DNA from 4 places in the Halomonas sp. MS1 genome. Region 2 is predicted to be linked to each of the others. Evidence: predicted binding sites of a transcription regulator. Region 2 holds the regulator's gene; each other region holds the start of a gene.

Region 1 (7,899 bases), 450 kb from region 2:
AGCGAGGCAGATCCACTTGGCCTGCACAGTGGTGGTATTTATCCCTCAGAGCCACAGGAAAACTTGCTCTACTTTATTGAGAAAAATGCGCCACTTCTAGCTCCTTGGCAGCGCGAAATTGTGCGTATCGTACGTAAACTGGCGCAGTACTTTTACCCCCAGAGACAAACCCAGGTGATGAACGAAGGATGGGCTTGTTTCTGGCACTATACGCTGATGAATCGTTTATACGATGAAGGGAAAGTCGATGAAGGCTTGATGCTGGAGTTTTTGCAATCCCATGCCGCGGTTATCAATCAGCCAGGCTTTGATAGCCCACACTACAGCGGCCTTAATCCCTACGCGTTGGGATTTGCGATCTTTATGGACATTAAGCGGATTTGTGATGCGCCAACGGATGAAGACCGGGAGTGGTTTCCCGATATTGCGGGCAGCCCGTGGCGCGATACCGTTGAGTTTGCAATGCGGAACTTCAAGGATGAGTCGTTTATACAGCAGTTTTTATCCCCCAAGGTAATACGCGATCTCAAGCTGTTCTTAATTGTTGATGATGATCAGATGGAAACACTGGAAGTCGCAGCAATTCATAATGAGCGAGGCTATCGGAGAGTGCGTGAGGCGCTGTCAACTCAATATGCGTTATCGGTGCGTGAGCCCAATATTCAAGTTGTCGAAGCGGCTATACGCGGAGATCGTTCGTTGACGTTACACCATGTACAAGATAGCCGTCGGCCCCTTGGTCGCAGCGTATATCCGGTGATTCGCCATTTGCAGCAGCTATGGGGATTTCCGGTGCATTTGGTCTCAATGGAAGAGGGGCGTGTGACGCGCCGTTATCAGTGGCCGATTGAGGAGGAAAACAAAGAGGTGAGTTAAGGTTAAATAACTACCCCGCGGCAAGCGCGGGGTAGTGGTCAAGCTTGGTTTGTTTTACCAAGACAGGTGGCTACTAACATTAGCCTTTGGCAGTCCAGGACTGACACCAGCCGCCTGCTTCAACGCTATTTTGCGGGAACAGCTGGCAACCTGCAGTTTCTGCATTAAAGAACATGCAGTTTGAGCACAGCTCTCCTTCCTCGTAGGCCGGGTGGTCGCTTGCATTACTGGCTACTTCAACGTAGTTAAGTGCCTGAGCAGTAGAATTAGACGGGTCAAGGCGAGGCAGTTCCTGGGCAAAAGCAGTCTTTGACAGGATGCCAGCACCCAATGGCAGGGCGGCTAGACCCATTACGCTATTACGCATGAACTTACGACGGCTCTGATTAGCCATGGTGTCTCCTTAGCGTCACGGTTTGACGTTTTTTTGCTTATGTTATTGGGTGGTGAACCACCTCTAATACTCCGACAAGGCTAATAAGCCGGAGTTCTCTAAGCCATGCTAGCGCATGCTCAAAATTAGTGCGAATAACCTTATGAAAAGCGCGACAATTAACCACGTCACTGAGCGGTGCTTGGTCTTAGCAAGCAGCCTGTTATACTCGCCTCTGGTTGCTGATTAGATTGTTGTTAACGCTATTTTGGGGGTGCTATGCAAAACGCTGTGATTTTAATCAATACTGAGAAAGGCCAGGTAAAGGCAGTCGCCGAGCGCCTTGCTGATGTAGACGGTATTAGTGAAGTCTATTCGACGTGTGGTCGCTATGATTTGGTCGCTATTGCCCGGACCCCTGATTTTGAAAGCCTTGCTGAACTGGTCACAGAACGCCTAAACGCGGTCGAGGGCATTAGCGATACCGAAACGCTGAATGCGATGCAGGTGCACTCCCGTCACGACCTAGAAACGATGTTTTCCCTGGGCTGGTAACCAATAAATTACCTGACATAAAAAGCAGGATGCAGAATCATTATTGTAGGGAGTAAGTCTGTTGGGGAAATCGCTTTCGCGCTGGCGTCGTCAGGGAAAACGCCTGGGTATCGCTGTGCTTTTTGTCATAGTAGGAACAGGGCTTTGGGAGTTTCAGGAGCGTCAGCATCAGGATGATTATACCTGGATGGGTGTGCCTACCTGGGATGGGTTTCAGCTAACAACGTTTCACCGTGTGCTAAGAAACGATGGCTTCTTAGCGGGATGGTCTGATGTGCGGGTAAACCCACTTTGGGTCAGTTATCAAGTCGAAGCGGTGTCCGATGATACTCGTATTGGCCCACGGCCTAATTTTAAAGCTGACTGGCGCACGTTATGGCCAATAGGTACCGATAGCTATTCCGGCAGTGGTTATGATCGCGGACACTTAGCACCTAACTATGCCATTGCAGCGGTGCATGGTCGTAACGCTCAGGTCGATACCTTCTTGATGAGTAACATGACGCCTCAGCGACCTAATCTGAATCGCCAGCTTTGGCAGCGCCTTGAAGAGTCGGTGATGGACCATTTTGCACCGCGCTTTGATCGCTTGCAGGTGATTACTGGGCCTATTTTTCCTGAGCGCTACATGGACAATGTGTTTAATCGCGTTGGTTTTGTGGAAGTGCCAGAAGCGTTCTATAAGATCATTGTTGTGCCGAATGAAGAGGCACCGCTGGCGCTTGCCTTTATCATGCCGCAAGACGTTCGTGGTAATGAGTCGTTAGCCGATTATCTGGTAACTATCGATGAGATCGAGTCGCGCACAGGGCTAAACTTCTTCCCTGATTTAGCGGCAGAGCGTGAAGCTGTATTGGAAGGGCAATTGCGTACTCAAGGCTGGGCGCTAGAAGAAGTAGCGCGTCGTCCTGGGCGTTTCCAATAATTTGTCTAATTAAAGCATTTAAAGTCAAAGCGTTTTCGAGGGCATATATTTAGCTCGAAGGCAATCTCGTCTAACTCTCTCTTCTAGCTCTTCCTGGTTAGTGGTGTTTGACAGCGAGATGGATGCTGATGGGTTGGCGGAAAATTTTATCTTTGCCTGATAGTACAACTTTGACAGTAACCTAAACGGCTACTCTTCTTCGCGATTCGTTTTGAGAAGAGTGGCCGTTTTTATTGCATGGATGCCCCGGAACTTATATGGATGCCCGTCTTAAAACAAACAACGATAATAAAAGACAGTCACTTCCAGAGCACTTCTTTCTATGCATTATCAGCCGCTCCTCCAGCGACTGCGACAAACGTTTTTACCTGGCGTGGATAGCTACATCGGCATAACGCAATCGCTCGCTGGCAAGCCACATTCAATCTGAACTTCTTACTGGGCTGAATTTTTATATATTTTGCCTAAGTTAGACTAATTATTCTTATGGATTGATATGGCGGTAGTGGCATGGTTGTTGCTAATATTTGGATGCCCGCTTGGGCTATGCATCTTCACTCTTGATTAAGCATATATTTATGCGGTGTGTTCTGAGCAATCATGCTAATAGATCAGTACTGGAGGGGGTAGGTAAGTGACTGTAAAAAAAGAAGAGTATGAATTTTCCGCGCTGGATGATGAACTGTTGGCGAGTTATTATCTAAGTTTCCACGATCTAATGACTCAGGCGGAAGAAACTACAGCTTCAGATATTGCGGCTGATTCTGTTAACAAAGTTCTGGGAGGGGGGATAGCAACTAACGTTACCTATACCGGCTCAAGTAATGCTGCATTTTGGGTTGATAACTTTGAAATTCTGCCAGAAGAAGATTCTGAGTTGCCAGCGTACCAATATGGTCAGGGTATTATGTTGTCGACAGGTGGGTTCCCAAGCTCAGAGAATACCACGACTGGGTATAGTGTGAGTCACGGGGAGTTGGGAGACCCAGATCTAACCGAAACGGCAATTGAAGCATTTCCAGGAGCGGGTAGCACAAACGATGCGTCAGTCATTGAGTTTACGGTAAACGTCAATGACCCGGATGTGGATACACTTCGTGCGAGCCTTGTATTTGGCTCAGAAGAGTTCCCTGAATATGTAGACAGTGATTTTGTAGATATTGCTGCTCTATATGTAAACGGCGTTAACTACGCTGAGTTTACTGCTACGGATAAGCCTCTAAGTGTTATTTCAGATAACCTTGAGTCAGGTGTATTTATTGATAATAGCAATCAATTTAGTTCTCCTTATGCAATTGAGTGGGACGGCTTTAGCAGAGAGATTGTCGTTCGTGCTCCCCTTCAGCAAGGCGAGAATACCGTCAAGATTGGTATTGCTGATACTGGTGATTCCATTCTGGATTCAGGTCTTTTTGTATCTGATCTCTCTCTGATTGGTGGGGGAGGCTCTGGCGGCGGTGTGCTCAGTGCGTTGGCCCCGGATGCTGGGGGCAAAGTCACTACAACTTCGGCTGCAGAAGAAGTCACGTTGAATGAGCAGGCAAACACCGTCACAGGCAGTACTACTGAGTTGAATGGTGATGTCATTGTTGGTTTTGAGTCGAATGACAAAGTAGTTGTTAAAGATAGCTTTTTTGATGTGTCAGATGTGATATTTAGCCTTGGGTCGGTGATTTTAGATATTGATTCTAATCAGGACGGGGAAAATGATACGACGCTGACGTTTGCGGACTTGGATGATCCAGATAGCTTTGTATTTACACAAGCTGAGGATGGAACCACGATCACCCTTGAGGAGACTTCTCCGGAGCCAGAACCAGAGCCAGAACCAGAGCCAGAACCAGAGCCAGAACCAGAGCCAGAACCAGAGCCAGAACCAGAGCCAGAACCAGAGCCAGAACCAGAGCCAGAACCAGAGCCAGAACCAGAGCCAGAACCAGAGCCAGAACCAGAGCCAGAACCAGAACCAGAGCCAGAACCAGAACCAGAACCAGAACCAGAACCTGTTCAACCTGCGCCAGTGGCCAGTAATGATGATCTAGCGGGTCGTTTTGGCTGGCTGGCCAGTGGCAACCTGTTTGCTGACAATGGCAATGGTGCTGATCAGGCTGCTGGGGACGATGCAATTGTCATCACTGCCATTGATGGTCAGGATGTTGTTTTCAATACGGCGATGACGCTGGACTCCGGTGCGAGTGTGATTGTGCAGGAAAATGGCGACTTCACTTATGACCAAAGCTCTGCGTTTACTGCTTTGGCAGAAGGTGAGGCGGCTATCGATACTTTCGAGTATTCAATTGCCGGTAGCCAAGGCGCAGCAGCATCAGCAGTTGTTTCTGTGGAGCTGGGTGAAGCAATCGATAGCGTCGAGATTTCGGCTATTGAGGCGCTTTACCAGATGGCGTTTGACCGCGAGGCGGATGCCGAAGGGTTGGAGTACTGGTCCGGTATTCGTGACGAAGGTAGCAGTCTGTTTGAGGTGGCTGACTACTTCTTAGCATCGGAAGAGTTTGCCAGCGAGCATGGTGATAACCTGGACGCTGATGACTTCCTAATGGTGCTTTATGACAATACCTTTGACCGTGCGCCCGATGCAGAAGGGCTTGAGTACTGGTCTGAGGTGCTGGTCACTGAGCAGGCTGGCCAGGGCGATGTAATGGCTTACTTCGCCTCATCCGACGAAATGCACAGTAAGTATCTGGCGGAAGGCTTTATCTTCGCCTGATAGTGCAACTTCGTTCGTAATCTAAGCGGCTATTCTTCCTAAATGACGACGGTCGAGAAGAGTAGTCGCTTTGTTTATCTTCAGCCCAACAAGCGCCAACGCTCTATGTGAATCAAGGCATGACATGTAGAGGTGAGAATTAAAAGTCAGAGGGAGAATAAGTTTAAATGAGGAGGGAGAGGGGTAAGTCAATAACATTACAATGTTGGTGCCCAGGAGAGGACTTGAACCTCCACGACCATACGGTCACTAGCACCTGAAGCTAGCGCGTCTACCAATTCCGCCACCTGGGCATATCATATTTCGCTACTGATTTTACTGCTGTTTGTATTCGTATGGTGCCCAGGAGAGGACTTGAACCTCCACGTCCATACGGACACTAGCACCTGAAGCTAGCGCGTCTACCAATTCCGCCACCTGGGCGAATACAAACGTTTTGCTAATACATCATCAATACTATCTTTCAAGTACTATCTCTTAATAGTACCGCTTGCCGCTGCACCGTTTTACATCATGTAAAGGGAGTGACATGATATAAAATGGTGCCCAGAAGAGGACTTGAACCTCCACGTCCATACGGACACTAGCACCTGAAGCTAGCGCGTCTACCAATTCCGCCATCTGGGCAAGTGGCGCGTATGATACCGAGGCCACGCTTAAATGCAAGACCCGGTAACTGTTTTTTATCATTAAAATCGTACAATTGCCGTGCTAGGTGGTTGGGTGATTGAGCGGGCAGCGCTATAATGCAGTTATGACCAAACCAAACATGATGTTTTTCAGCCAATCATTGGCTGAATCCTCCCGCCCGCAGCGCACTGCGCCTGCGCAAACTGTCTGCCTCCCGCAAACGCAATCAAGGATGTTGATCGCATGAAGTACTGGACGTTGAGTGATGATCCGCACGCCGAGCGCGAGGCGCAAAAGTATGATAATCCTGCGCCCAGCCGCGAATATTTATTAGCTGCCCTGGAAACGTACGGCAAGCCAATAACCCACGAAAATATGAGCCGCATGCTCGGCATTGAAGATGAAGATCATCTTGAAGCTATTCGCCGTCGTATGGCTGCCATGGAACGTGATGGTCAGGTGCTGCGCGATCGTCGCGGCGCTTATGCACTAATTGACAAGCTTGACCTTATTAAAGGGAAGGTGCTGGGCCACCGAGATGGCTTTGGCTTCCTGCTGCGTGATGATGGCAAAAAGCCGGACTTAGTCTTGCCCCCGCGTCAGATGCGCCGTGTTTTCCACGGCGATTATGTGCTGGCGCGTGTTAGTGGCCGCGACCGCCGTGGCCGTGATGAGGCGACTATTGCCGATGTGATTGCGCGAAACACCCAAACGATTGTGGGTGTATATCGTAGTAACTCGCCTGAGTTTGGTGTGCTGATTCCTGAAAATCCACGTATTACCCAGGAAGTTATCATTCCTCATACGGCAAGCGCTGGCGCGAAAGACGGGCAGGTAATATCTGCAAAAATCGTTCAGCAGCCGGCCACGCGTGTTCAGCCGGTCGGCGAGGTTATCGAAGTGCTGGGCGAGCGGATGGATCCTGGCATGGAAATAGATATCGCGATTCGTAGCTACGATATTCCCGCTGAGTTTCCGCCAGAAGTGCTTGATCAAACCAGCGGTATTTCAGCAGAAGTGTTAGAGGAAGATAAGCAACACCGCGTCGATTTGCGTGAGATTCCGTTGGTCACCATTGACGATGAGTCCGCCAAAGACTTTGATGATGCGGTGTGTGCCTGGAAAACCAAGTCGGGCAGTTGGAAGCTGTTGGTCGCTATTGCCGATGTGTCGCACTACGTGCGTCCGGGGACTGCGCTCGATGATGAAGCGCGTACGCGGGGTAACTCGGTGTACTTCCCAGGCCAGGTTGTGCCGATGCTGCCTGAGCTGCTCTCAAATGGCTTGTGTTCGTTAAATCCCCATGTTGATCGTCTTGTGATGGTTTGTGAGATGAATATCTCCAAGACGGGGGCTATTAGCCGCTACTCGTTCTACGAAGCGGTAATGAACTCCCACGCTCGCCTGACCTATAACAAAGTGGCGGCCATCCTCGATAACGAGAGTGATGAGGGGGAAGCGCTGCGCAATGAGCACAAGGCGCTAGTGAAGCCGTTGCAAAATTTGCACGAGCTTTATGGCCTGCTGCGTAGTGCCCGAGAAGAGCGTGGTGCGATTGATTTTGATACCACCGAAACGGCGATTATCTTCAATGATGAGCGCAAGATTGAAAAAATTGTCCCGCGCACCCGCAACGATGCTCATAAGCTAATTGAGGAGTGTATGCTGGCGGCCAACGTGGCTACCGCACGCTTCCTGGATAAGCATGACTTGCCCGCTCTTTACCGTATTCACGAGCGCCCGACCCCGGAGCGCCTTGATAAACTGCGTCTGTTCTTGAGTGAGCTGGGGCTTTCCGTTGGTGGTGGCGATATG
Region 2 (7,899 bases):
CAAAGATTCAAGCATTTTTGGCAGTTGCTTTAATGCAGCAGGTAAATTGCGCGCATCGATACTTACCGCTAGTTGGGGGCGTGCCCCTTGCTCACGAAGCTCATCCACCAGGGAGCTGAGTAGCATGGCGGGCAGGTTATCGATGGCACAATAGCCAAGATCTTCTAACGCTTGTAAGGCGATAGATTTACCGGACCCTGAACGGCCGCTAATGATCACCAATTGCATAGAGTTTCTCTTGGCATGCCAATAAAAATGGAGGTAAACGTTGGACTTAGTAGGCAGTGTCTAGCGGTGGACCCTTTAGCTAACAGGCTGTTCACGAATTTTTGCTGTTATAAGGTCCAATAGCTCACGTTGGCTAGCCGCTCTACGAAGCTGCTGACGTGTGTCAACGCTGTTCATGATAGACGCCACTTGCCCTAATAAGGCTAAGTGCGTGTCGTCCGCCTCTTCGGGTACTAAAAGTACGAAAACAAGGTCGACGGGATCGCCATCAATAGCATCGAAATCTACAGGCTCGGCTAACTTTAAAAAACCAGCGATAGGCGAGCTGCAGTGAGGGCTACGGGCGTGAGGAATGGCAACGCCGTTGCCTATTCCAGTGCTACCCAAACGCTCACGACCAATCAGGCGGCTGAAGACTTCTTGGCTATCTAGGCTTGGCGTGTTTTGCGCAATAAAGGTGCTGAAAAATTCCAGCACCCTTTTTTTGCTGCCCCCGGGGACGTCATACAGCACGCGCTCCGGGGGAAGTATGGTTTCCAACGTCATTGAGTTAACGCACGCCAGCGCCTTGGGCGCGAGCTTGTGCTTTTTCCTTGTGTTTAACGAGTTGACGGTCAATTTTGTCCGCTAGTGCATCAATCGCAGCATACATATCATTGTCTAATGCTTCTGCGTGTAGATCGGCTCCTGCAGCATGCAGGGTGCAGGCAGCTTGCTGACGCTCCTTTTCAACAGATAAGGTTACTTGTACGGTGGTGATGTTGTCATAATGGCGCTCAACGCGTTCCAGCTTCTCATTTACATAGTCACGCAAGGCGTCAGTCAGATCTACGTGATGACCAGTGATATTTACTTGCATTGACGTGCTCCTTATCCATCGGACTGTTCTTCGATTGTAACCCTTTTTGCGCTATTGCAAAGCCCCTAGACAGACTTTGTCTCGTTAGCACTGTTTTATTAGCGTAAACGGCGGCGCTCGCTTGAAGAGGGAATGCCCATCGACTCGCGATATTTGGCCACCGTTCGCCTTGCTACATTAATGCCACCCTCTTCCAATAGCGCCACGAGGCGGCTGTCTGAGAGCGGTTTGCCGGGCGGTTCATCTTGCACCAGTTTTTTGATTCGAGCCCGGATGGCGGTGCTGGAATGACTGTCGCCGCCGTCCTGGCCACTTACTTGGCTGGAAAAGAAGTATTTGAGTTCGAACACACCGCGCGGGGTATGGATATATTTCTGGGTGGTGACCCTGGAAATAGTAGATTCATGCATTTCAACGGCGTCTGCGATGTCGGCTAAAATCAGCGGTTTCATGGCTTCTTCACCGTGTTCCAGAAAGCCTATTTGGCGCGCTATGATTTCTCGGCCCACCCGCAGTAGCGTATCATTTCGACTTGAAAGGCTCTTGATGAGCCAGCGCGCTTCCTGGAGATGCTCTTTTAAAAACTGGTTATCTTGGCTCTTGTCAGCCCGTTTGATGAGGCTTGCGTAGTCAGGTTGAATGCGCAAGCGCGGCAGTGCCTCTGGGTTTAGCTCCAGGTGCCATCCTTCGTGGTCATGGCGGACGACTAAATCTGGCGTTACATAGCTGTCATCTGTGTCGCCAAAGGCACTTCCTGGGCGAGGATCAAGGCTGCGGATCAAGCGAATGACGTCATCAAGCTGCTCATCATCCAGGCTTAACCGCCGCTTTAGCAAACGCACATCATCCTTACCGAGCGCTTCAAGAAATTGACGCACTAGCCGCTTGGCAGGCATCAGCAGCGGTGTATCTTCGGGTAGTGAGGCGAGCTGCAGCATTAAGCACTCCCGCAGGTCGCGCGCAAATACACCGGTGGGCTCAAACTGTTGAAGGCGCAGCAAGGTTGTTTCAACTTCACGCTGGCTAAGGCCTTCATGCCCTTGGGCTTTAAGTCCTTCGCGAATGTCATTGAGAGGCTGGGTTAGGTAGCCGTTGGCATCCAGTGCATCGATGAGGCTTTCAGCAATGGCATGGTCGCGTGGTGAAAAATCTGTCATGGCGAGTTGCCAAAGTAAGTGGCCATGCAAACTTTGACCCGCGGCTTGACGCTCAAAGTCAGGCCCCTCGCTGCTGGTGCCATGGCTGCCTAGGTCTTGATAAGTGTCTGACCAGTCACTGTCAGTAGAGAGTTCATTAGGAATGCTTTCGGACCATTCAGCTTCCTGGGGTTCACTAACGGCCTGTTCGCCGAACTCATCTTCCTGCTCAAGCATTGGATTGGCATCAAGTGCTTGCTGAATTTCTTGACGGAGGTCCAGCGTTGATAGCTGTAACAGGGCGATGGCCTGCTGCAGCTGAGGTGTCATGGTCAGCTGTGTACCGATACGCAATTGAAGAGAAGCTTTCATGACCATCTGAGAACCACTCGTTAATCAGAAAGCTCCACCCTAGTGCGAGTTATGGCTTGGTGCAAGTGCAATAACTATGCCACCACTACTATTTTTTCTGCAGGTGGCTGTTTACAGGCGGAAATCAGCCCCCAAATAAACGTCTCTTACCCGCTGGTTGTTGAGAATTTCCTGAGGGGGGCCACTGGCGATGATATGACCGTCACCTACAATGTAGGCAATATCGCAAATATCTAGTGTTTCCCTGACGTTATGATCAGTGATCAGCACGCCGATATGGCGTTTTTTGAGGGCTCGAATGATCGTTTTAATATCACCCACTGAGATCGGGTCAACGCCGGCAAATGGCTCATCAAGCAGAATAAAGGCAGGCTCTGTCGCGAGGGAGCGTGCGATCTCAACACGTCTACGCTCTCCGCCCGAAAGACTCATGCCGAAGTTGTCACGAATGTGCGTGATGTGGAAATCTTCGAGTAGCGACTCAAGGCGCTGCTCCCGGGCGTTACGATCGAGTTCTTTACGAGTTTCCAAGATTGCCATTATGTTGTCGGCGACAGAAAGTTTGCGAAAAATAGAGGCTTCCTGAGGCAAGTAGCCAATACCTGCCATTGCACGTTCGTGCATGGGGGCATGGGTTAAATCAAGCTCGTCAATGCCAACCTTTCCCGCATCAGACTTTACCAAGCCGACAATCATATAAAACGATGTCGTTTTGCCAGCGCCATTGGGGCCTAGCAGCCCTACCACGCTGCCTTGAGATATCTCTAGGTTAATATCTTTAACGACACGGCGGCGTTTATAGCTTTTGGCTAGGTGGCGAGCATAAAGGGTTTTTATCGGCGCTGATTCTGAGGCTGTGGTTTGAGGTGCAGGCTCTGCGTTATTTGTCGCCACTGGACACTCCTATTGTTCCGGCTGAAGAGTCATGCGGATACGTTGTGGTTCACTACCACTAACATCAGAACGCGCCTGAACCACACCTTGGTCGATAAAATACTCTAAGCGTCCACCTTCAAAGCGATCTGCTTGCTGGGTCAGTTCCGCTTGGTCAATGAGCTCTACCCGACGCTCGGCAACATGATAAATAATGCGCTTTGCCCAGCCTTCCATTGGGCTAGCTTGGTCTTCGAGCTGGTTGCGTATATAGGCTCGTCCACCGGTTGCAACGGCGCGCGATAGCTCGCCAGCATCGTTGCGCTGAATCTCAACGCGATCTCCGCGCAGTTGCATATTGCCCTGCCGAATATCGACGTTGCCTGAATACACAGCAGTGCCTGCGCGTTGATCGAGATCTAAACGGTCAGCCTCTACTTCTACGGGGGCTTGGCTTTGTGCCATGACCGGTAGCGCTGCCGCTGAAATGGGTAGTGCAATGACGAAGAGTGCCGTGCGAATAAGAGCGTTCATCGCGACTCCTACTGAGAACGAGTGGCAGGCGGGTGAACGCCGCGCACGTTATTGGTTAAGCGGATCTGGCTATCATCCAGCCATACATCCATGCGTGAAGCGCCAATGCGCTGGGGCGGTTGCTGAAGTATGGTTTCGGCATCGCTCCAAGCATGACGGGTGGTGCCATCATAATGTAATAACTCTGTATTCAGCTGCCAGCCCTCGTCGGGTGCAAGTAATTGGGCTGAGCCAGCTAGCGTGAGCACCTGCGTGTCAGTATTTAGGGTGCCGGTCTTCGCCGTCGCTAGCCATTGACGCTCTTCGCTATCGAATAGTGTTGCCCTGGGGGAGAAGACATCTGTCATCGCCGTTTGAGGGGTATGGACTAAGCGCGGCGTCGTCAGCGACTGCTGGATGGCACCGGTGTCACCAAACAGAGTGATTTCTGCATTCTCTAATACATGGCCGGGCTCTTGAGCGCGAGCCTCAGCGTCGATTGATTGGTCTTGAGGGCCGCGTGGATCCAACCATACCAGTATGCCACCTAAGGCAAGCACCATGATGGTTATCCAAATGCGTTTTTTAACCCAAAAGCGCATTACGATTGGCCGTGCAGGTACGTATCTAAAACAGCATCCCAATGGCCTTGAGACATCAATAAAGTGTCGCAGATTTCACGCACAGCGCCGTGGCCACCAAGCCGGTCGGTGATCCAGTCAGCGTGGGTATGCATATAATCAGGAGCATTAGGGACGGTGATGCCTACGCCAGAACGTTTCATTGGAGCAAGGTCGGGTAGGTCGTCACCACAATAAGCAACCTGCTCAAGCGTAATATCTAGGCGTTGGCAAAGCGCGCGTAGCGTAGTGAGTTTATCCTCGCACCCTTGATACACATGGGTAATGCCTAACGACGCAGCACGTTGGCTGACCATGGGAGAATCACGCCCAGTAATTAAGGCAACATGGATTCCGACGCGCTTCAAAAGTTTGAGGCCGTGGCCATCTTGGGTATGAAACGCTTTGATTTCGATACCGTCAGCTTGGAAATAGAGGCGGCCATCGGTAAGTACGCCGTCAACGTCAATGGCAAGCAATTTTACGCGACGAATCCGGTCTTGTAGAGCGTCAGGTAGGGCCATGAAGCCTCCGTATTATTAATGTCTGAAAGGAATGATTAAATGACACCGCTAGCAAGTAAGTCATGCATATGCAGCGCGCCAATGGGGCGCTGCTGATCATCCACGACCGCCAGTGCGGTGATTCGACTGTCTTCCATGATGCGTACCGCTTCAGCTGCTAACACATCGGGACCGATACGTTTTCCAGGGCGTGTCATCACATCATCAACTAGGACGTCACGTAGGTCATGAAACTGATCCAGCGTTCGGCGTAAGTCACCGTCGGTATAAACGCCGGCAAGGCGTCCTTCGCTATCGACGACGCAGGTAAAGCCCAGCCCTTGGCGAGTAATTTCCAACAGTGCGTCCCGTAGCGGGCTGCCTAATGCTACTTGGGGGAGGCGTGATCCGTTGTGCATTAAATCCTTTACACGCAAAAGTAGGCGTTTGCCGAGGCTTCCACCTGGGTGTGAGAGCGCAAAATCTTCCGCGGTGAAGCCACGTGCTTCTAATAATGCCACGGCTAAGGCATCACCTAAGGCAAGTGCCGCAGTGGTTGAACTAGTCGGCGCTAAGTCGAGAGGGCAGGCTTCGCGTTCAACGCCGCTATTAAGGTGAGCATCGGCGTGTTTGGCTAATGTGGACCCCGGGCGTCCCGTCATGCTGACAAGGGGGGTTCCTAGGCGTTTCAACAGCGGAAGCAGCGCGGTGACCTCTGCGGTTTCGCCAGAGTTCGAGAGGGCTAGCACAACATCTGCGCGGGTGATCATACCGAGATCGCCGTGACTGGCTTCACCTGGGTGTACAAAAAAAGCAGGCGTACCGGTGCTTGCCAGCGTTGCAGCTAGCTTGCCCGCAATGTGGCCGGACTTACCCATGCCGGTTACCACTACGCGGCCCTGGCAGGCAAGGATAAGTTCACAAGCGTGGTCAAAACTCTCATCAAGCTTTGCCTGAAGCCCACCGATAGCGGCTTGCTCAATTTGCAGTGTGCGCAGCGCACTTTCACGCAGTGGGCTAGGTGTCGATAGTGGCTGGCGCATGAGGGCATCTCTTTTCATAAGCGGTCAAAAGTAGGTCGCTAAGAATAACATCTTGGCGCGGTTTGTAGGTAAGGCGCGTATCCTACTCCTCAGTGCGGTTGCAATGAGCGCATCTGTTACTGTGAGTAGCGTTCAGTTACGATGTTCGATAATATTTCGAAAACACTGTTTTTTAAACTGTCTGTGCTTTTAAACTAGCTGTTTTTTTGAATTATTTGTTTTTAACTAACTCATGCGTAGCCAGCATATACTATTGCTGCTGCGGCAAGACGACCATCAAGGCCAGCCAGCCCATGACCGATGCTCCCTTCATCGAAATTGAAGATTTGTACTTCTCGCGGGGTGATCATGATATTTTTCGCGGCATCAATATGACGATTTCGCGTGGCCAGGTAACGGCCATCATGGGGCCAAGCGGCACCGGCAAGACGACCCTTTTAAAGCTAATTGGTGGGCAATTAACGCCTGACCGGGGGCGAGTGCTAATCGATGGTCAAGATGTCCATCGCCTATCGCGTAAGGCCTTGTTTACGCTGCGTAAGCGTATGGGTATGTTATTTCAGAGCGGCGCACTGTTTTCGGATCTTGATGTATTTGAAAACGTAGCGTTTCCGCTTCGGGTGCATACTGACTTGCCTGACCCTATGATACGCGATCTAGTACTTCTTAAGTTACAGGCAGTGGGTTTGCGCGGGGCTAGGCACTTGTCGCCTGCTGAGCTTTCGGGGGGGATGGCAAGGCGTGTGGCATTGGCACGGGCGGTAGCGCTTGACCCAGAGTTAATCCTTTATGATGAGCCTTTTGTCGGGCAAGACCCCATTTCTATGGGGGTGCTTGTACAGCTAATTAAGCGGCTGAATCAGGCACTGTCGCTTACGTCAGTGATCGTTTCGCACGATATCAAAGAGACCCTCAGCATTGCGGATTATCTGTACCTCATTGCCGATGGGCAGGTGGTAGCCTCTGGCACGCCAAGTACCTTAGATACGAACCAAGATCCCCGAGTAAGCCAGTTTATTCATGGTGAGCCAGATGGGCCGGTGCCGTTTCACTATCCCGCTGAGACGCTTTACCGCGATATTCTAGGCCAAGCCTCCGCAGGGAAGGTGCGTTAAATGCAATCAAATATTAAACATGCTATTTCGCATGTTGCTCGGCTGGGGCAAAAAGGGTGTGATGCCTTAGAGTCGTTAGGGCGCGCAGGTGTCTTTCTTGCTCAGTCGGCTGTAGGGGTGCCTTCTCGGGAAGGGTGGTCGCTGTGGCTGCGCCAAGTGCACTTTGTCGGTGTACTGTCTCTGGCTATTGTGCTGGTGTCAGGGCTGTTTATAGGCATGGTGCTTGCGCTACAGGGGTATACCATTTTGGTTGACTTTGGGGCAGAGCAGGCGCTTGGCCAGATGGTTGCTCTTTCGCTTCTTCGAGAGTTGGCGCCGGTGGTTGCTGCGCTACTGTTTGCTGGGCGCGCGGGCTCTGCGTTGACGGCGGAAATTGGCCTGATGAAGGCGACTGAGCAGTTAACCAGCATGGAAATGATTGGCGTTGACCCACTGCGCCGGGTTGTGGCGCCAAGGCTGTGGGCAGGTTTTATTGCGCTACCCATTCTGACCGTTGGTTTTAGCGTGGTGGGGATTTGGGGTGGCTATCTGGTTGGTGTGGAATGGCTGGGGGTTTTTGAAGGCTCTTACTGGAGCAATATGCAGGCTAGTGTTTCGTTTGTTGATGATATCGGTAATGGAATCATCAAAAGCCTTG
Region 3 (7,899 bases), 1.8 Mb from region 2:
GCGGCAGATCAGCCCCCTGGGCGACTTGCGCTCCAGGCCCATTGGCATTCGGCTTCACATCAATATCAAAAATATCCGTTGGCAGCCAAAGTGTTGCGCAAGCATTGGGAATATCGACAACGCCACTGATATGCCCTTGTACGGGCGCGCAGCCTAGTAGCGAGTAGGCTTGAGCACCGGTGTAACCAAATTTTTTGAGATATTCGATGGCATTGAGAACGGCCTGACGATAAGCCACATGTACATCCAGGTAGTGCTGTTTACCCTGCTCGTCTACCGACACCCCTTCAAAAATCAGGTAATCATCGTATTTCGGCGTGATAGGACTCGGTTTGAAAATAGGGTTCTTGATGGCGTACTTCTCCATCCCGCCTTTGATCAGGTTAACCCGCAAGTGGATCCAACCGGCCATCTCAATGGCGCCACAAAAGGTGATTTCCCCATCACCTTGGCTAAAGTGCAGGTCGCCTACCGACAAGCCACCATCTTTAACGTAAACGGGAAAATAAATTGTCGACCCACGCGATAAATCTTTGATATCACAATTACCACCATGTTCACGGGGCGGTACGGTTCGCGCGCCTTCAGCGGCAGCTTGTTGCTTGGCAGTGCCTGACAATTTGCCCATATGTGCCGTATCTGCGTAGGGAAGCGCGGCTAACTGAGGGATACGGTCAGGCTCGGTATCGTAAAGTGCTTTTTCCCGCTTATTCCATTCAGCCAACATCTCTTTTGAAGGTAGGCAGCCAATCAAACCCGGATGGATTAAACCAGCAAACTCGACACCAGGAATATGTCGGGATTTGGTGAACATGCCGTTAAAGTCCCAGATCGACTTTTGAGCCTCTGGGAAGTGCTCGGTTAAAAAACCACCGCCATTCTGTTTAGAAAAAAAGCCATTGAACCCCCACTGACTCTCCTCAAAGGTACCAATATCAAGAATATCGACCACCAACAAATCGCCAGGCTCAGCACCTTCAACCCCCACGGGACCTGATAAAAAGTGAACCTGGGTTAAGTCCACATCGCGCACATCGTCGGCGCTATCATTGTTATGGATTTGCCCGCCAGTCCAGTCATGACACTCAACGATAAAGTCGTCGCCAGGCTTTACCATGCAGGCCATGGGTATATCGGGATGCCAGCGATTATGGATCTGTTCGTTCTCGTAAGGTGATTGTTTAAGGTCAATTTTAATAATTGTTTCAGCCATAACAAACCTCTGTCACGTAACGTAGGATAGTCAGCGTAGAGAAGATCATTTCCCCTACCCCACTATGCAAAATAGTCACTCAGGCAGTTATAAGCTAATTACATCTCGATTATTACGCAGCCTTAACGAAACTCAGCCGAGTATCTGCTCAACAAATACTCAGGAGAGCGGGCTTTAGAAGCTTTCAGACAGAAGAGCGGTTCAGTAGTGTGACAAAAGGGCTTAGTCACCCTTTACGTTCAATATCGACGTCGCTGGCCTGGGTAAAATCGTCCAGCGCCATCATATGGCCAAGCTTGCCCGCTTTGGTTGAGAGATAGTGCTCATTATGGGGATTTAGGCCTGTGGTAATCGGCAGGCGCTCAACCACATTCACGCCATCTCGGGTTAACGCATCCACCTTTCGAGGGTTATTGGTCATCAGTTTTAATGCCGTGATACCCAAGTGGTTAAGCATCGGCACACACAGGTCATAGCGACGCATGTCCGCACCAAAACCAAGTTGCTCATTGGCTTCAACCGTGTCTGCACCTTGATCTTGCAGATGATAAGCACGGATTTTATTCAGCAGCCCAATACCTCGCCCCTCCTGGCGCAGGTAGAACAGCACGCCACGACCTTCTTCGGCAATTCGCTTGAGCGCTTCTTGTAACTGATAGCCGCAGTCGCAGCGCATGGAAAACAGCGCATCGCCGGTTAAACATTCAGAATGCACGCGCCCCAGTACTGGCTCGCCGCCGCTCACATCACCTAGCGTTAAGGCGATATGGTCTTTACCCGTGGCTTCGTCTTCGAAGCCGTGCATGGTGAATGTGGCCCAAGGGGTGGGCAGCCGGGAAGCGGCAATGAAGCGAATGGTCACAGGTTACCTCGTCGATTAACCAAACCAGCTAACCACACCGGTGTTGGAAAAATAAGAAAACATTCTACCAGGAAGCAGCGGTAGCCTCACGGTCTCAACAGGGAGAGGCGTTTTTAAGTACGTTTTTCAGTACAATTGCCGCCTTCAGACACAGTTATCTTCAAGTACCGTTATCTTCAAGTACAATGACTCCCTTACAATGCGGGCAAACTTCTCAAGAGCAAGTGTTTATGACCACCACACCTTTGCAAAACGACCGTTTTCTTCGTGCGCTGGCTCGCCAGCCCGTCGACCGCACTCCGGTGTGGATGATGCGCCAAGCAGGCCGCTACCTGCCAGAATATCGCGCCAGCCGCGCCGATGCTGGCAGTTTTATGGATCTGTGTCGCAACCATGACCTAGCTTGTGAAGTAACGCTACAGCCCCTTGAGCGTTACCCGCTAGATGCCGCCATTCTATTCTCCGACATCCTCACAATCCCAGATGCGATGGGGCTAGGGCTCTATTTCGAAACCGGTGAAGGCCCTAAATTCAGAAAAACCGTACGCACCCCAGAAGAGGTTGCAGCGTTAACGGTACCCAACGCCGAGCGCGATCTCGATTACGTGATGCGTGCGGTATCGACCATTCGTCGTGAGCTGAACGGCCGCATGCCGTTGATTGGCTTTTCGGGTAGCCCCTGGACGCTAGCCACCTACATGGTGGAAGGCGGCTCCAGCAAAGATTTCCGTCATCTGAAAACCATGCTTTACGATACGCCAGACACCATGCACCAGTTGCTGGATACCCTGGCACAGTCGGTAACCGACTACCTAAACGCGCAAATTCGCGCGGGCGCTCAAGCGGTACAGATTTTTGATACCTGGGGCGGTGCGCTTTCAACCCCCGCCTACCTGGAATTTTCGCTGCGCTACATGGAGCAAATTGTCTCCGGCCTGATTCGTGAGCACGATGGTCGCCATGTGCCGGTTATTCTGTTTACCAAGAACGGCGGCCAATGGCTGGAACACATCGCCTGTGCCGGAGCCGATGCCCTGGGCATCGATTGGTCGACCGAGCTTTCCGACGCCCGCTCCCGCGTGGGCCATAAAGTCGCGCTGCAGGGCAATCTCGACCCCAACGTGCTGTTCGCCCGCCCCTCGGCCATTCGCGCCGAAGTGGCTCGCGTACTGGAGAGCTACGGCCACGGCCCGGGCCACGTCTTTAACTTGGGCCATGGCATCAGCCAGTTCACCAACCCTGACCACGTCACCGCCTTTATGGAGGCGCTGCACGATTTAAGCCCGCAGTATCATCAAGGCATTCCTACCCAAACGAACGCCCCGCGCCCAGGAGCAAAGTAATGAGCGATTTACGCGACGACCAGTGGTTTACCGAAGTATTTGATAGCCACGGCAGCGCTTTCTCGCTGAAAGTCACTGAGAAATTGCTGGATGTGCAAAGTCCCTACCAGCACCTGGAAGTGTATACCACGGAGACCTACGGCAACCTGATGGTGCTCGATGGCTGCGTGATGCTGACCGATCGCGACAACTTCCTCTATCACGAAATGATAGCCCACCCGGCGCTGTTCACCCATCAAGACCCCAAGCGGGTAGTGATTATTGGCGGCGGCGACTGCGGCACGTTAAAAGAGGTGTTACGTCACCCTGGTGTTGAAAAAGTGACGCAAATCGACATCGATGAAGAAGTGACCAAGGCCGCCGAGCGTTTCTTCCCAGCGCTGGTAGAAGCCAACGGCGACCCGCGTGCCGAGCTGCTGTTTGCAGACGGTGTGAAGTGGGTAGACGACGCTGCCGATGAGAGCATCGACGTGCTGATTATCGACTCTACCGACCCGGTCGGCCCCGCCGAAGGGCTGTTTAAAACCGACTTCCTGAAGCGCTGCCACCGTATTCTAAAAAATGGCGGTGTGATGGTGCAGCAAAGCGAATCACCGCTTTACCACAGCGGCTCTATTATTCGCGAACTGCGTAACGATATGCGTGAAGCGGGCTTTGATAGCGTGGCCACACTGCCCTTCCCACAGCCGGTTTACCCTTCTGGCTGGTGGAGCGTCACGTTGGCCGGTAAAGCGACCAGCGTTGAAAGCTTCCGCGAACAGGCTGCCGCTGAGCATAAAATGCCGCTACAGTACTACACTGGTGATGCTCACCGTGGTGCACTATCGCTGCCGCCTTTTATGCGTAAAGCCTTCGCGTAACACTGCGCCTGCGAATAGCCAAAAAGCCGAGCATTGCTCGGCTTTTTTTATGTGCTTACGTTTACTTGCCCTTTCACGTTAAGGAATAACAAATGAAAACCGTTCGTTGGTTGGGAGTAGGAATTGGTGTTTTAGTACCGGCGATGGCCATGGCCAGCACGCTGGAAACCGTTCAGGAGCGCGATAGCGTACGTTGTGGCGTCAACGCCGCCCAGCCAGGCTTTTCGTCATTAGATGACAACGACCAATACCGGGGCCTGGATACCGATGTATGCCGTGCCATTGCCGCTGCGGCGCTTGGTGACGCGACAAAAGTAGATTTCGTGCCACTCGACTCGGTAGAACGTTTCACCGCGCTGCAGTCTGGCGAAGTCGATGTCCTATCACGCACCACGACCTGGACCTCGAGCCGTGACACAACGATGGGGATGAATTTTACCGGCGTAAGTTACTACGATGGCCAAGCCTTTATGGTGGCCAGCGATCTAGGCGTGCAAAGCGCCAAAGAGCTTGATGGCGCGGCAGTTTGTACCCAGTCTGGCACCACCAGCGAACTCAATCTTTCTGATTACTTCCGCATCAACGGCATGACTTATGATGCTGTCGTTTTTGATGCGCCGGAGCAGTCTATTGCTGGCTTTGAAGCGGGTCGTTGCGATGTTTTAAGCTCCGACGCTTCCCAACTGTATGCCCAGCGGATGCAGCTTGCTGATCCCGACATGGCGGTCGTGCTCCCTGAAATTATCTCGAAAGAACCGCTGGGCCCAGCCGTTCGTCAAAATGATGACCAGTGGTTCAATCTTGTGAAGTGGTCGCTGTTTGCCATGCTAAATGCGGAAGAGCTGGGCATTACACAAGCTAACGTAGATGAACAGCTTAATTCGGAGAATCCTGATGTCATGCGCCTGCTTGGTCAAGATGGTGACTTTGGCGAGCCAATGGGCATCAATACCGATTGGGCGTACCAAATTATCAAGCAGGTGGGTAACTACGCCGATATCTTTGATAGAAACGTTGGTGCCGACTCTGACTTCAAGATTGCCAGAGGCTTAAACGCCTTGTGGAAAGATGGCGGCATTCAGTACGCACCCCCTATTCGTTAATCCTATTCATCCTTCAAGCCCGTTAATCCATCACACTGAGCGACACTATTTTTTAAGCTAACAGCCACATTAGCGACTATGCATCAAAATAGAGCAATCACTAGTCGCTAATGTTTCTTTTTGCACCAATACTTTCGTATACAGCAGGCATTTTGCGTTGAAAAGCGTTGAATTTGACGACATATCCTTTCTGGCACCTTCCTTGCTAGCTTCTAGTGTCATGCATCTGCATGCATAACGACATTAAATCGAGTAAGGGGAACGACCATGATGAATAAAAAACACTTGGTACTGCTGGCCTCCGCGGGTGCTATCACGTTGGCCGGTGTCGCCACTGCTCAAGCTGATACGTTAGAAGACACGATGGAACGCGGCGCCGTACAGTGCGGCGTCAGCGACGGCCTGCCAGGCTTTTCCGCCCCGGACGATGAAGGTAACTGGCAAGGACTCGACGTTGACGTATGTCGTGCCGTTGCCGCCGCCGTTCTCGGTGATGCTGATGCGGTGAACTACATTTCCCTGAACGCTGTAGAGCGTTTTACGGCCCTGCAGTCTGGCGAAGTCGACGTACTATCACGTAATACCACTTGGACCACCACTCGTGACACCACGCTGGGCCTCAACTTCACTGGCGTGACCTTTTACGACGGTATCGGCTTCCTAGTTAACCGCGCTCTGGGTCTGAGTGGTGCCGACGAATTGGATGGTGCCGCTATTTGTATTCAGTCTGGCACCACGACCGAACTCAACGTAGCCGACTACTTCCGCGCCAACGACATGCAGTTCGACCCCATTGTATTTGATACCTCTGAACAAACCGTGGGTGGCTTCCAGTCTGGGCGCTGTGATGTATTAACCTCGGATACCTCTCAGCTGGCGGCACTGCGTATTCAGCTAGATGAACCGGACAGCGCGGTCATTCTACCCGACATTATTTCCAAGGAGCCTCTGGGCCCTGTGGTACGTCAAGGCGACGATGTATGGTTTAACATCGTGAAGTGGTCGTTATTCGCCATGATTAACGGCGAAGAGTATGGCGTCACCAGCGAAAATGCCGAGGAGATGCTCAGCTCTGAGAATCCTGATGTTGCCCGCCTACTTGGCCAAGATGGCAACTACGGTGAAGGTATGGGCTTAGAAGCCGATTGGGCCTACAACATCCTGAGCCAAGTCGGTAACTACGGCGAAAGCTTTGAGCGCAACGTCGGTATGGGCTCTCCGCTTGAAATTGAGCGCGGTGTTAACGCCCTCTGGAACCAAGGTGGCTTCCAGTACGCACCGCCGATTCGCTAAGCGTCTCGTTTGACCCCGGCCCGCCGTTCCATCCTTCCAAGGGCATCGGCGGGCCATCTGATTGACCGTCCGTATCGCGGAGACGCCTTCCATGTCCGTAAGTCCTAACACTCGTCCCGCTGGCCACAAGCCGCCGTTTTGGCGAGATCGCGCCAAACGTGCGCTTATTTTCCAGCTACTCCTCGTCGCCGCTGTGGCAGCCTTTCTGCTCTACATTGTCGGTAATGTCCAAGACAACTTATCCGCACGTGGTATCACCACCGGGTTTGGTTTCTTGGGCAACACCGCAGGCTTTGGGATTGTGCAGAGTCTGATCGACTACTCATCTCAGAGCACTTATGGCCGTACCTTCCTGGTTGGCTTACTGAATACGTTGCTGGTGGGTGGCCTAGGGGTATTGGCCGCGACCATCATTGGCTTTATTGTTGGCATCGCCCGCCTGTCGCCTAACTGGCTGCTAGCGCGCTTAGCCACCGCCTATATCGAAACCTTCCGCAATATTCCGCTGCTACTGCAAATATTCTTCTGGTACTTTGCGGTATTACGTACGCTGCCAAGCGCCAGAGATAGCCTGGCATTTGGCGAGGCCCTCTTTCTCAACGTACGCGGATTGTATTTACCCCAGCCGCTGTTTGAGTCTGGCTTTGGCTTGATCCCTCTTACCTTCCTTGTCGCCATTGTTGCCAGTATTGCCCTGGTGATATGGAACAAGCGTCGCCATGAAGCCACAGGCAAACGCCTGCCAGCTTACTGGATCTCGTTTTTGCTGATTTTTGGCTTACCGCTGTTAGTGCTAGTTGCCACTGGCGTGCCGGTTACCTGGGAAATGCCGGAATTACGCGGCTTTAATTTCCGTGGCGGTATTACGGTAATCCCCGAATTCCTCGCGCTTTGGCTGGCACTGTCGATTTATACCGCCTCATTTATTGCTGAAATTGTCCGCTCTGGCATTCAGGCAATTTCGCACGGGCAAACGGAAGCTGCCCAGGCACTAAGCCTGCCACGTAACCTAGTACTTCGTCTGGTGGTTATCCCTCAGGCACTGCGCGTCATTATTCCGCCGCTAACCAGCCAGTACTTGAACTTGATTAAGAACTCGTCGCTGGCAACCGCCATCGGTTATCCCGACCTTGTCTCGGTGTTTGCAGGCACCACGCTGAACCAGACCGGCCAAGCCATTGAGGTCATTGCAATGACCATGGCGGTCTACCTAACCATCAGCCTG
Region 4 (7,899 bases), 1.6 Mb from region 2:
CAAGGTGTCCGCTGTGCATAACGCTTCCAACTGGGCGAATACCTGACGCTTGATCTCAAGATTTTCGACGATAGCTTCGATAACCAAACGGCTGTCGGCTAAGGCATCGATAGTATCGGCGGGCTGCAGGCGAGCAATAATGTTATCCACATCCCCTTGGTTCATCTTGCCCTTGGCAACACGCTTTTCCAACTGGCGGCGAATGTTCTCAATGCCCGCTTTGGCGGCACCCGGTTGATTGTCATGCAGGATGACTGAGTGGCCAGCTTGAGCGGCAACCTGAGCGATACCGGCACCCATGGCGCCTGCGCCGATCACGCCAATAACGGCGGACGTGGGGAGGGCTGACATCTCACTCTCCCTTGAAGGTCGGACGACGTTTCTCGATAAAGGCGCTGACGCCTTCGCGGTAATCTTCGGTGCGTCCGGCTAGGCGCTGCAGATCACGTTCCAGGTCGAGCTGTTCGTTGAAGCTGTTATCGCTGCTGGCGTGCAGGGCGCGCTTGATCAGCGCCAAGCCGCGCGTCGGTTGAGTGGCCAGGTGGCGAGCCATGTTCATGGCTTCTTCCTGTAGCGCCTCATCATCGACGCAGCGCCAGATCATGCCCCACTGCTCGGCGGTCTCGGCGGGAAGTTTGTCACCCAACATTGCCAGGCCTTTGGCGCGCGCCATGCCGACCAAGTTAGGCAGTGTCCAAGTTCCGCCGGAGTCTGGAATCAAGCCGATCTTACAGAAGGCCTGAATAAAGCTTGCCGAACGCGCGGCCAATACGATGTCGCAGGCCAGGGCGATGTTGGCGCCGGCACCTGCGGCCACGCCGTTCACTGCACAAATAGTCGGGAACGGCATGTCTTTAAGGGCGCGCAGCATAGGGTTGTAGCGCTTCTCAAGCGACTCACCGAGGTCGGGAGCTTGCTCGCCGGGTGCGACGCTGCGGTCGGAAAGATCCTGACCGGCACAAAAGCCTCGGCCGTTGCCGGTCAGTAACAAAGCGCGAACGCTTGCGTCCTGACGCACGGCTTTTAGCGCCTTACGCATCTCGGCATGCATGTCAGTATTGAAGCTGTTCAGGCTGTCGGGGCGGTTCAGCGTGATACGGGCGACGCCGTCTTCCACGCTGTAAAGCAGGGGCGCTTGGCTCATGGGGAGTATCCTTGTGTCAGTGCCCTTGAAAAGTGGCAGGTCGTTTTTCTTGGAAGGCGCGAATGCCCTCTTCGCGGTCAGCGGTGCCCGCTAGCAAGGTGAACGCATGGCGTTCAAAGCGCAGTCCGGTGGTTAGGTCGGTATCCATCGCCTTGTGTAACGACTCCCTTGCTAAGCGCACGGCCAGCGGTGCCTTGGCGGCAATGCGCGTTGCAATGGCCATGGCGCGCTCAAGGGTTAATTCGGGCTGGGTAATCTCGCTAATCAGGCCTGCTTCAAGGGCGCGGCGAGCGGAAATGGGCTCGCCAGTCAGCACCATCTGGGTGGCCAGTGATTTGCCCACTGCCCTTAGCAAGCGCTGGGTACCGCCAGCGCCGGGCATGATGCCTAGATTGATTTCGGGCTGGCCGAACAGGGCGTTTTCACCGGCGATGATGATGTCGGCATGCATAGCCAGCTCGCAGCCACCGCCCAAGGCATAGCCATTGACGGCGGCAATGATCGGTTTGCGAAAACGCGTAATGGTGGCCCAGTGGTGCTGGCGAGGATCTTCCAGCATGCCCACCAAGTCACGTTCAGCCATCTCGTTAATATCCGCACCGGCGGCAAATGCTTTTGCATTGCCGGTAATCACCACGGCGCGAACGTTGTCGTTACTATCCGCGTCGCTCAAGGTGTCGGCGAGCTCGCCGAGAAGCTGCGTATTTAGCGCATTCAGTGCTTCTGGGCGATTCAGCGTGATGCATAAAACGCCCTCAAGGGGTGGGGGTATTTTGAGCGTAGTGGGCATTGTTACCTCAGTTCGGCCTGTGGCGCACAGGATGAATATCTGTCGAGTATAGGTTTATTTTGATACACATCAATATTGTTTGATTGTTGTTAGTGTGTCGCTTATTGGTGTTTTTGATAATTTATGTTTTTTTAACAATGGCTTGTATGTATTTATAGCGAGTGAGTGATAGTTGTTAGACCATGGTATGAAAGGTGGGAAATTGGCCCGAAAAGTGATCTTTAGCCCGTATATATCGAGTTTATTGATCGTGGTGGGCTAATTCTTAAGCAAGCGGCGCCAGGGAAAGCGTTTGATGTTTTGTTACGGGAAAGATAGTCTTCTTTACTATAGCGTATCAAAAAAAATAAGTGAGTGCAGGAGCGCCCCCATGACGCAATCAGCGCAGCAGATGTTTGACCTTCACCGTGACATTCTTGACCAGGCTGTCGACGCCATTTCTAGGCGTAATTTCTGGACGCCCTATCCAGAAAGCATGCGCAAATACCCTGAGGATGCCGTTAAAGCGGCACCATCGAGATTTGAGTCACTGCTCAATCAACCATTCGCGCTGAATCGTGTTGGCAGCACCCAGCAGGTGGGTGGCGAAGTCTCACCCTATGGGTTTGAACTTGGCATTACTTATGACCAGCCAAACCCTGACGAGCTGATAGCGGCCATGCAGGTCGCAATGCGTGACTGGCGGAGTGCCGGGGCTGAGGCGCGTGTGGGAGTATGTCTGGAAATCCTGTCACGGCTAAATACCATGAGCCCTGAGATCGCCCAGGCGGTGATGCATACTAGCGGCCAGGGGCCGTTAATGGCGTTTCAGGCGGGTGGGCCGCATGCCCAAGATCGCGGCCTTGAAGCAGTGGCCTATGCCTGGCAGGCGATGGCGCAGATTCCTGCTACCGCACAGTGGGTTAAGCCCCAGGGCAAGCATGATCCCATTGTCATGGATAAGCGTTTTCACATAGTGCCACGCGGCATCTCGTTGGTGGTGGCCTGTTCTACTTTTCCCACCTGGAATACTTATCCTGGCTTGTTTGCCAGTCTGGCGACAGGCAACCCCGTCATTCTTAAACCGCATCCTGGCGCTATTCTGCCAGTGGCAATGACCGCACGGGTTGTTCAACAGGTACTGGAGGAAGCGGGCTTTGACCCTTGTCTGGTTAGCCTGATACCCGACACTGTCGATGCACCGCTGACGAAAACGCTGGCGCTTGATCCTGCGGTCAAACTGATCGATTTCACCGGCTCCAATGCCTTTGGCGATTGGCTGATAGATAACGCCACTCAGGCTCAAGTGTTCGCTGAAAAAGCCGGTGTCAATACAGTCATTATCGACAGCGTGGAAAATCTCAAAGCGGTCACAGCGAACCTGGCTTTCTCGCTGAGCCTCTATTCCGGCCAGATGTGTACGACCCCTCAGGCCATTTATGTACCCAAAAACGGTATTGAAACAGCAGATGGCCAGTTAAGTTTTGACGACGTGGCGGCAGCGCTTGCCAAAGCCGTCCAAGCGTTTCTGAGCGACAACGACCGCGCCTGCACGGTGCTGGGTGCCCTCCAGTCGCGGGAGACGCAAGCTCGGATTGATGAGTGCCGTGACTTGGGCGAAATGGCCCTGGATAGCGAGCCGCGAGCGCACGCTCAGTTCCCTGACGCCCGCATTCACACGCCGCTTATCCTCAAGGTAGATGCAGCACAGAAGGCTACCTATAGCGAGGAACGCTTCGGTCCCATCAGCTTTGTCATCGCGACTGAGAATACCGCGCATAGCATTGAACTGGCGCGTCAGGTGATCCGGGAAAAAGGCGCGATAACCCTCGGTGGCTATACGACTGATGAGACAGTAGCCAACCAGTTCGAAGAGCTGGCGATGGAAGTGACAACCCCGCTCTCGTTGAACCTGGATGGGGGGATATTCGTCAACCAGTCGGCTGCTTTCAGTGACTTTCACGCCACAGGCGGTAATCCGGCAGCTAATGCCTCGCTATGTAACCAAGCTTTTGTCGCCAGCCGTTTCGTGGTGGTGCAAAGCCGTCGCCACGGCCAACCGAACTAACGGAGAACGTGATGCCTTACTATCGACTTGAAGGGGTGACGCCAGTGGTGCACCCAACCGCTTATGTCCACCCGACCGCAGTGCTCATCGGGGATGTGATTGTTGGCCCCAATTGTTACGTTGGCCCTGGCGCGGTGATGCGTGGTGACTTCGGCCGCCTGGTGCTGGAAGAGGGCGCGAACCTGCAGGATACCTGCGTCATGCACGGCTTTCCGGGCTGTGTCACTAAGGTTGAGAAAGATGGCCATATCGGCCACGGCGCGGTTTTGCATGGCTGCGTGATTGGGCGTGATGCCATGGTTGGTATGAACGCTGTCGTGATGGACGGTGCCCACATAGCGGAGCGCTCCATTGTTGCGGCGGCCGCGTTCGTCAAAGCGGGATTTGAGTGCGAGCCACAGTCATTGGTGATGGGGGCACCTGCAAAGGTTAAGCGGGCGCTGAGCGATGAAGAGTTTGCTTGGAAGCAGCAGGGTACTCAAGAGTATCAGCGTTTAGTGACCCGTTGCCGAGACAGCTTGGAGCCTTGTGAACCGCTGACAGAGCTCGATGCTGACCGCCCAACCTTACTGGCCGGTGATACACAGCCTAAGCAGCAGAGCATAGCGTAGCAAGGCGATAATTATGGTATGGCTCGCTACCACCGCGTCCCCCTTGGCGAGCCATCCCCCACCCAACCACAGGTTGATAGCCTCAAGCGGTCTTTGTAGTCGCCCCATAATCCCACTCCTTCCTGAGCGCCAAGTCTCAAACCTGAGTCGTCCGAAAACCTCGGCTGCCGTCACGGTAAACGATGATCAAATTTGAAGAGACAAAGTGTTTCAAGTCCATACGCAACTGTTGCAAGTTGGGGCACTGATTGCTGTCGATTGATTGAAAATCTAAAAAAACTCAGACAAGTAAATTGCTTCAACTATATGAATAAAAAGAAATTGTTGATAGTCGGCGCGGTCAATGCAAGTTGAACGGGACTGGCATACACCTTCGATGTTCGTCCGCGAAGAGAACCGCAGGTGAACATCACGACAATAATAATGCGTGGAGAACTTCCCGTGATGAGACATGTACTTCCTACAGGGCTCTGTAGCCTAGCCCTGCTGCTGCCTACGGGCACTGTCTTGGCCTCTGCCGGCAGCGAGGCTATCGACAGGCACTGTTCAGCCTGTCATCAGACCCAAAGTGGCCCCGAGAGCTGGAGCCGTATTAGTGCGCAGCGTAAGACCCCGGAAGGCTGGGACATGACGATCGCGCGCATGCAAACTATGCACGGCCTGGAGCTGCCCCAGGAAGCCCGCCGGGATATCGTCAAGTTCCTCGCCGATACCCGCGGCCTGGCGCCCGAGGAGAGCGCGTCCCAGCGTGAGCTGATTGAGCGACGCCTCAACCGTATTGAGTCCTTTGATCATCCCAGCTACCAGGAGATGTGTGCCCGCTGTCATACTGGTGGCCGCGCCCAACTGCAGCGCCGCCCCCAGGAAGAGTGGGAGAGACTGGTGCACTTCCATGTGGGCCAGTTCCAGACCATTGAGTACCAGTCCATGGCACGGGATCGTGACTGGTTCGATCTCGCCCTGAACGAGATCGCTCCCTGGCTGGCCGAGACTCAAAGTCTCGAAAATGAAGCCTGGGAGTCATGGCAGCAGGCCGAACAGACCTCTCCTGAGGGCGACTGGCAGCTCTGGGGGCACTGGCCCGGAGAAGGCGACTTTTATGCCGACGTGACTATTAACGCCGCTGAAGGCGAGGATGCCTACTCGCTTAGCTTGGACGGTGCTTTCACCAGTGGTCGTCCGCTCAGTGGCGAAGGCCAGGCCATCGTTTATACCGGCTACGAGTGGCGCGCCAACCTGAACCTCAACGGTCGTGATCTCAAGCAGGTGCTGGATCTCTCCGGCGCGCACCCCAGCGGGCGTATCTTCGACGACCATGACGAAGCGTTTGGGATGATGGTGGAGATGATTCCTCACGAAGCGGCCGAGCCTGCGGTGTTAGCCAGCCTGCCCGCTTCGCTCAAGGCCGGCGAGCGCAGCCGGCTGGTGCTGCTGGGCCACGGTCTTGGGGAAGGAGAGATCAGTCTGGGTGAGGGCGTCACCGTGCGTAAGGTGATCGAACGTAGCGACATGCGCCTAGTGCTGGACGTTGAGACTAGCACCGATCTCACACCCGGCTGGCTGGCTATGCAGATCGGCGAGATCAGTGCTGAGAGGCTGCTGGCTGGCTATCGCACGGTAGATCGTTTGGAGGTAAGTCCAGCGCTGGGAGTTGCTCGCATCGGCAACGATAAGACTCCGCCAGTGAGTGGCGTCTTCACCGCCGCCGGCTATCTGGACGGGGCTGATGAGACCATCCCGCTGGGGCAGGTACCGGTACGTTGGAGCGTGTCCCCCTGGGACGAGATCGCCGAGCGCGACGAGGATGCTAGGTTTACGGGCATACTGGACGCCGCCACAGGGATCTTCTCACCTGCCGGGGCTGGGCCCAACCCGCTGCGTCAGTACAACGCCAACAGCGTGGGCAACCTACGGGTGACCGCCAGTGTGGTAGGACAGGAGGCGATACAGGACGAAGCCCAACTGATCGTTACCGTACAACGCTGGAACAACCCGCCGCTTCGCTAGGAGATCACCATGGGAATTTTACAAGCCATACCCGAGAACCTGCACCGGATGGAAGTAGAAGGCCAGCCGTTGTGGTTCCATATCCCCACCACCAGCCTGTTCGCCCCGGATGCCCTCAGCGAGGAGCTGCTGGCTCTGGCCGGAAGAGAAGAGGGGCTCGATAGCCGGGCGCTGCCGGGCCACCTGACACATCAGGTCAGTAGCGACGATATCCAGGAACGGCTGCTACAGCTCAAGGCGCTGAAGCTGATCACCGATGGCGTTGTCCAGGCTTATAATCCTAGTGTAAAGGTGGAGCAGTTCCCGCTTTCTACCGTGGTGCTCAACGTCAACACCGGTTGCAACCTTAGCTGCAGTTACTGCTACAAGGAAGACTTGGATAACCCTCGGGACGGTAAGAAGATGGAGCTGGCCACCGCCCAGGCCTCTATCGAGATGATGCTGCGCGAAGCCCCGCAGCGGGATCGCTACAACATCGTCTTCTTTGGCGGCGAGCCGCTCAGCAACATGCCCTTGATCCGCCAGGTGGTGGACTGGGCTGAGGCGCGCATTCACGGGCTTGGTAAGGCAGTAGATTTCACGCTGACCACCAACGCCACGCTACTGAATGAGGAGAAGATCGCCTTCTTCGACGCCCATCGTTTTGGGCTTACGGTGAGCATGGACGGCCCCAAGGCGGTCCACGACAAAAACCGCATTGCGGTCAACGGCCAGGGCACCTACGATCTGGTCGCCAAGCGCATTAAGCCGCTGCTGGCCAGCTATCGCTCACGACCGGTGGGAGCCAGGGTGACCCTGACTCGTGGCATCACCGACGTTATCGGTATTCACGACCACTTGGTTAACGAGCTGGGTTTCGCCGAAGCAGGCTTCGCTCCAGTCACCTCCGGTGATATGGCTGACTACAATCTTACCAGCGACGAGCTCAAACAGGTCTTCGACGGTATGGTCGAGCTTGGTGAGCGGGCCGTGGCAGCCGCCATTCAGGGGCGCGATATCGGCTTCGGCAACTTCAACCAACTGCTCACCGACCTTTGGGAAGGGCGCAGCAAGGCGGTGCCCTGTGGGGCTGGCTTAGGGCTGGTTTCGGTGGATCATGCGGGCGATGTGCACCTCTGTCACCGTTTCACGGGCTCCGAAATGCCCACCTTCGGCAGCGTCCAGGAGGGGCTCGATCACGCAGGCCTCAAGCAGTTTATCGAGGCCAGGAGTGATCGCACCGAGCGTGGCTGCAGTAATTGTCGGATCCGAAATCTTTGCTCCGGCGGTTGCTACCACGAGAGCTATGCCCGCTATGGCG

Evidence for each region. Region 2 encodes sigma-54, which starts transcription at its own class of promoters, with help from an activator protein. Its sites were predicted from a motif close to TGGCACNNNNNTTGCTNT; they were not measured.
Region 1: the regulator sigma-54 is predicted to act here: its motif matches at 3,236-3,253, upstream of NF683_RS00225 (choice-of-anchor L domain-containing protein).
Region 3: the regulator sigma-54 is predicted to act here: its motif matches at 5,573-5,590, upstream of NF683_RS06115 (amino acid ABC transporter substrate-binding protein).
Region 4: the regulator sigma-54 is predicted to act here: its motif matches at 4,830-4,847, upstream of peaA (quinohemoprotein amine dehydrogenase subunit alpha).

The regions. Positions count from the first base shown of each region.
Region 1 is NZ_CP098926.1:39,345-47,243, reverse strand. It holds gene NF683_RS00245 (SpoVR family protein) at 1-876, shown strand, start outside; gene NF683_RS00240 (high-potential iron-sulfur protein) at 956-1,270, opposite strand; gene NF683_RS00235 (Lrp/AsnC family transcriptional regulator) at 1,529-1,804, shown strand; gene NF683_RS00230 (DNA/RNA non-specific endonuclease) at 1,866-2,729, shown strand; gene NF683_RS00225 (choice-of-anchor L domain-containing protein) at 3,364-5,454, shown strand; tRNA gene NF683_RS00220 (tRNA-Leu) at 5,661-5,747, opposite strand; tRNA gene NF683_RS00215 (tRNA-Leu) at 5,791-5,877, opposite strand; tRNA gene NF683_RS00210 (tRNA-Leu) at 5,995-6,081, opposite strand; gene rnr (ribonuclease R) at 6,328-7,899, shown strand, end outside.
Region 2 is NZ_CP098926.1:4,222,346-4,230,244, reverse strand. It holds gene rapZ (RNase adapter RapZ) at 1-228, opposite strand, end outside; gene ptsN (PTS IIA-like nitrogen regulatory protein PtsN) at 304-774, opposite strand; gene hpf (ribosome hibernation-promoting factor, HPF/YfiA family) at 779-1,087, opposite strand; gene NF683_RS19635 (RNA polymerase factor sigma-54) at 1,186-2,601, opposite strand; gene lptB (LPS export ABC transporter ATP-binding protein) at 2,707-3,432, opposite strand; gene lptA (lipopolysaccharide transport periplasmic protein LptA) at 3,499-4,002, opposite strand; gene lptC (LPS export ABC transporter periplasmic protein LptC) at 4,011-4,583, opposite strand; gene NF683_RS19615 (KdsC family phosphatase) at 4,583-5,125, opposite strand; gene NF683_RS19610 (KpsF/GutQ family sugar-phosphate isomerase) at 5,161-6,147, opposite strand; gene NF683_RS19605 (ABC transporter ATP-binding protein) at 6,441-7,262, shown strand; gene mlaE (lipid asymmetry maintenance ABC transporter permease subunit MlaE) at 7,263-7,899, shown strand, end outside.
Region 3 is NZ_CP098926.1:1,370,683-1,378,581, forward strand. It holds gene fmdA (formamidase) at 1-1,213, opposite strand, end outside; gene ribA (GTP cyclohydrolase II) at 1,440-2,075, opposite strand; gene hemE (uroporphyrinogen decarboxylase) at 2,306-3,418, shown strand; gene speE (polyamine aminopropyltransferase) at 3,418-4,278, shown strand; gene NF683_RS06110 (amino acid ABC transporter substrate-binding protein) at 4,371-5,381, shown strand; gene NF683_RS06115 (amino acid ABC transporter substrate-binding protein) at 5,649-6,674, shown strand; gene NF683_RS06120 (amino acid ABC transporter permease) at 6,766-7,899, shown strand, end outside.
Region 4 is NZ_CP098926.1:1,166,141-1,174,039, reverse strand. It holds gene paaH (3-hydroxyacyl-CoA dehydrogenase PaaH) at 1-351, opposite strand, end outside; gene paaG (2-(1,2-epoxy-1,2-dihydrophenyl)acetyl-CoA isomerase PaaG) at 353-1,144, opposite strand; gene paaF (2,3-dehydroadipyl-CoA hydratase PaaF) at 1,161-1,934, opposite strand; gene paaN (phenylacetic acid degradation protein PaaN) at 2,305-3,981, shown strand; gene paaY (phenylacetic acid degradation protein PaaY) at 3,993-4,592, shown strand; gene peaA (quinohemoprotein amine dehydrogenase subunit alpha) at 5,037-6,599, shown strand; gene peaB (quinohemoprotein amine dehydrogenase maturation protein) at 6,609-7,899, shown strand, end outside.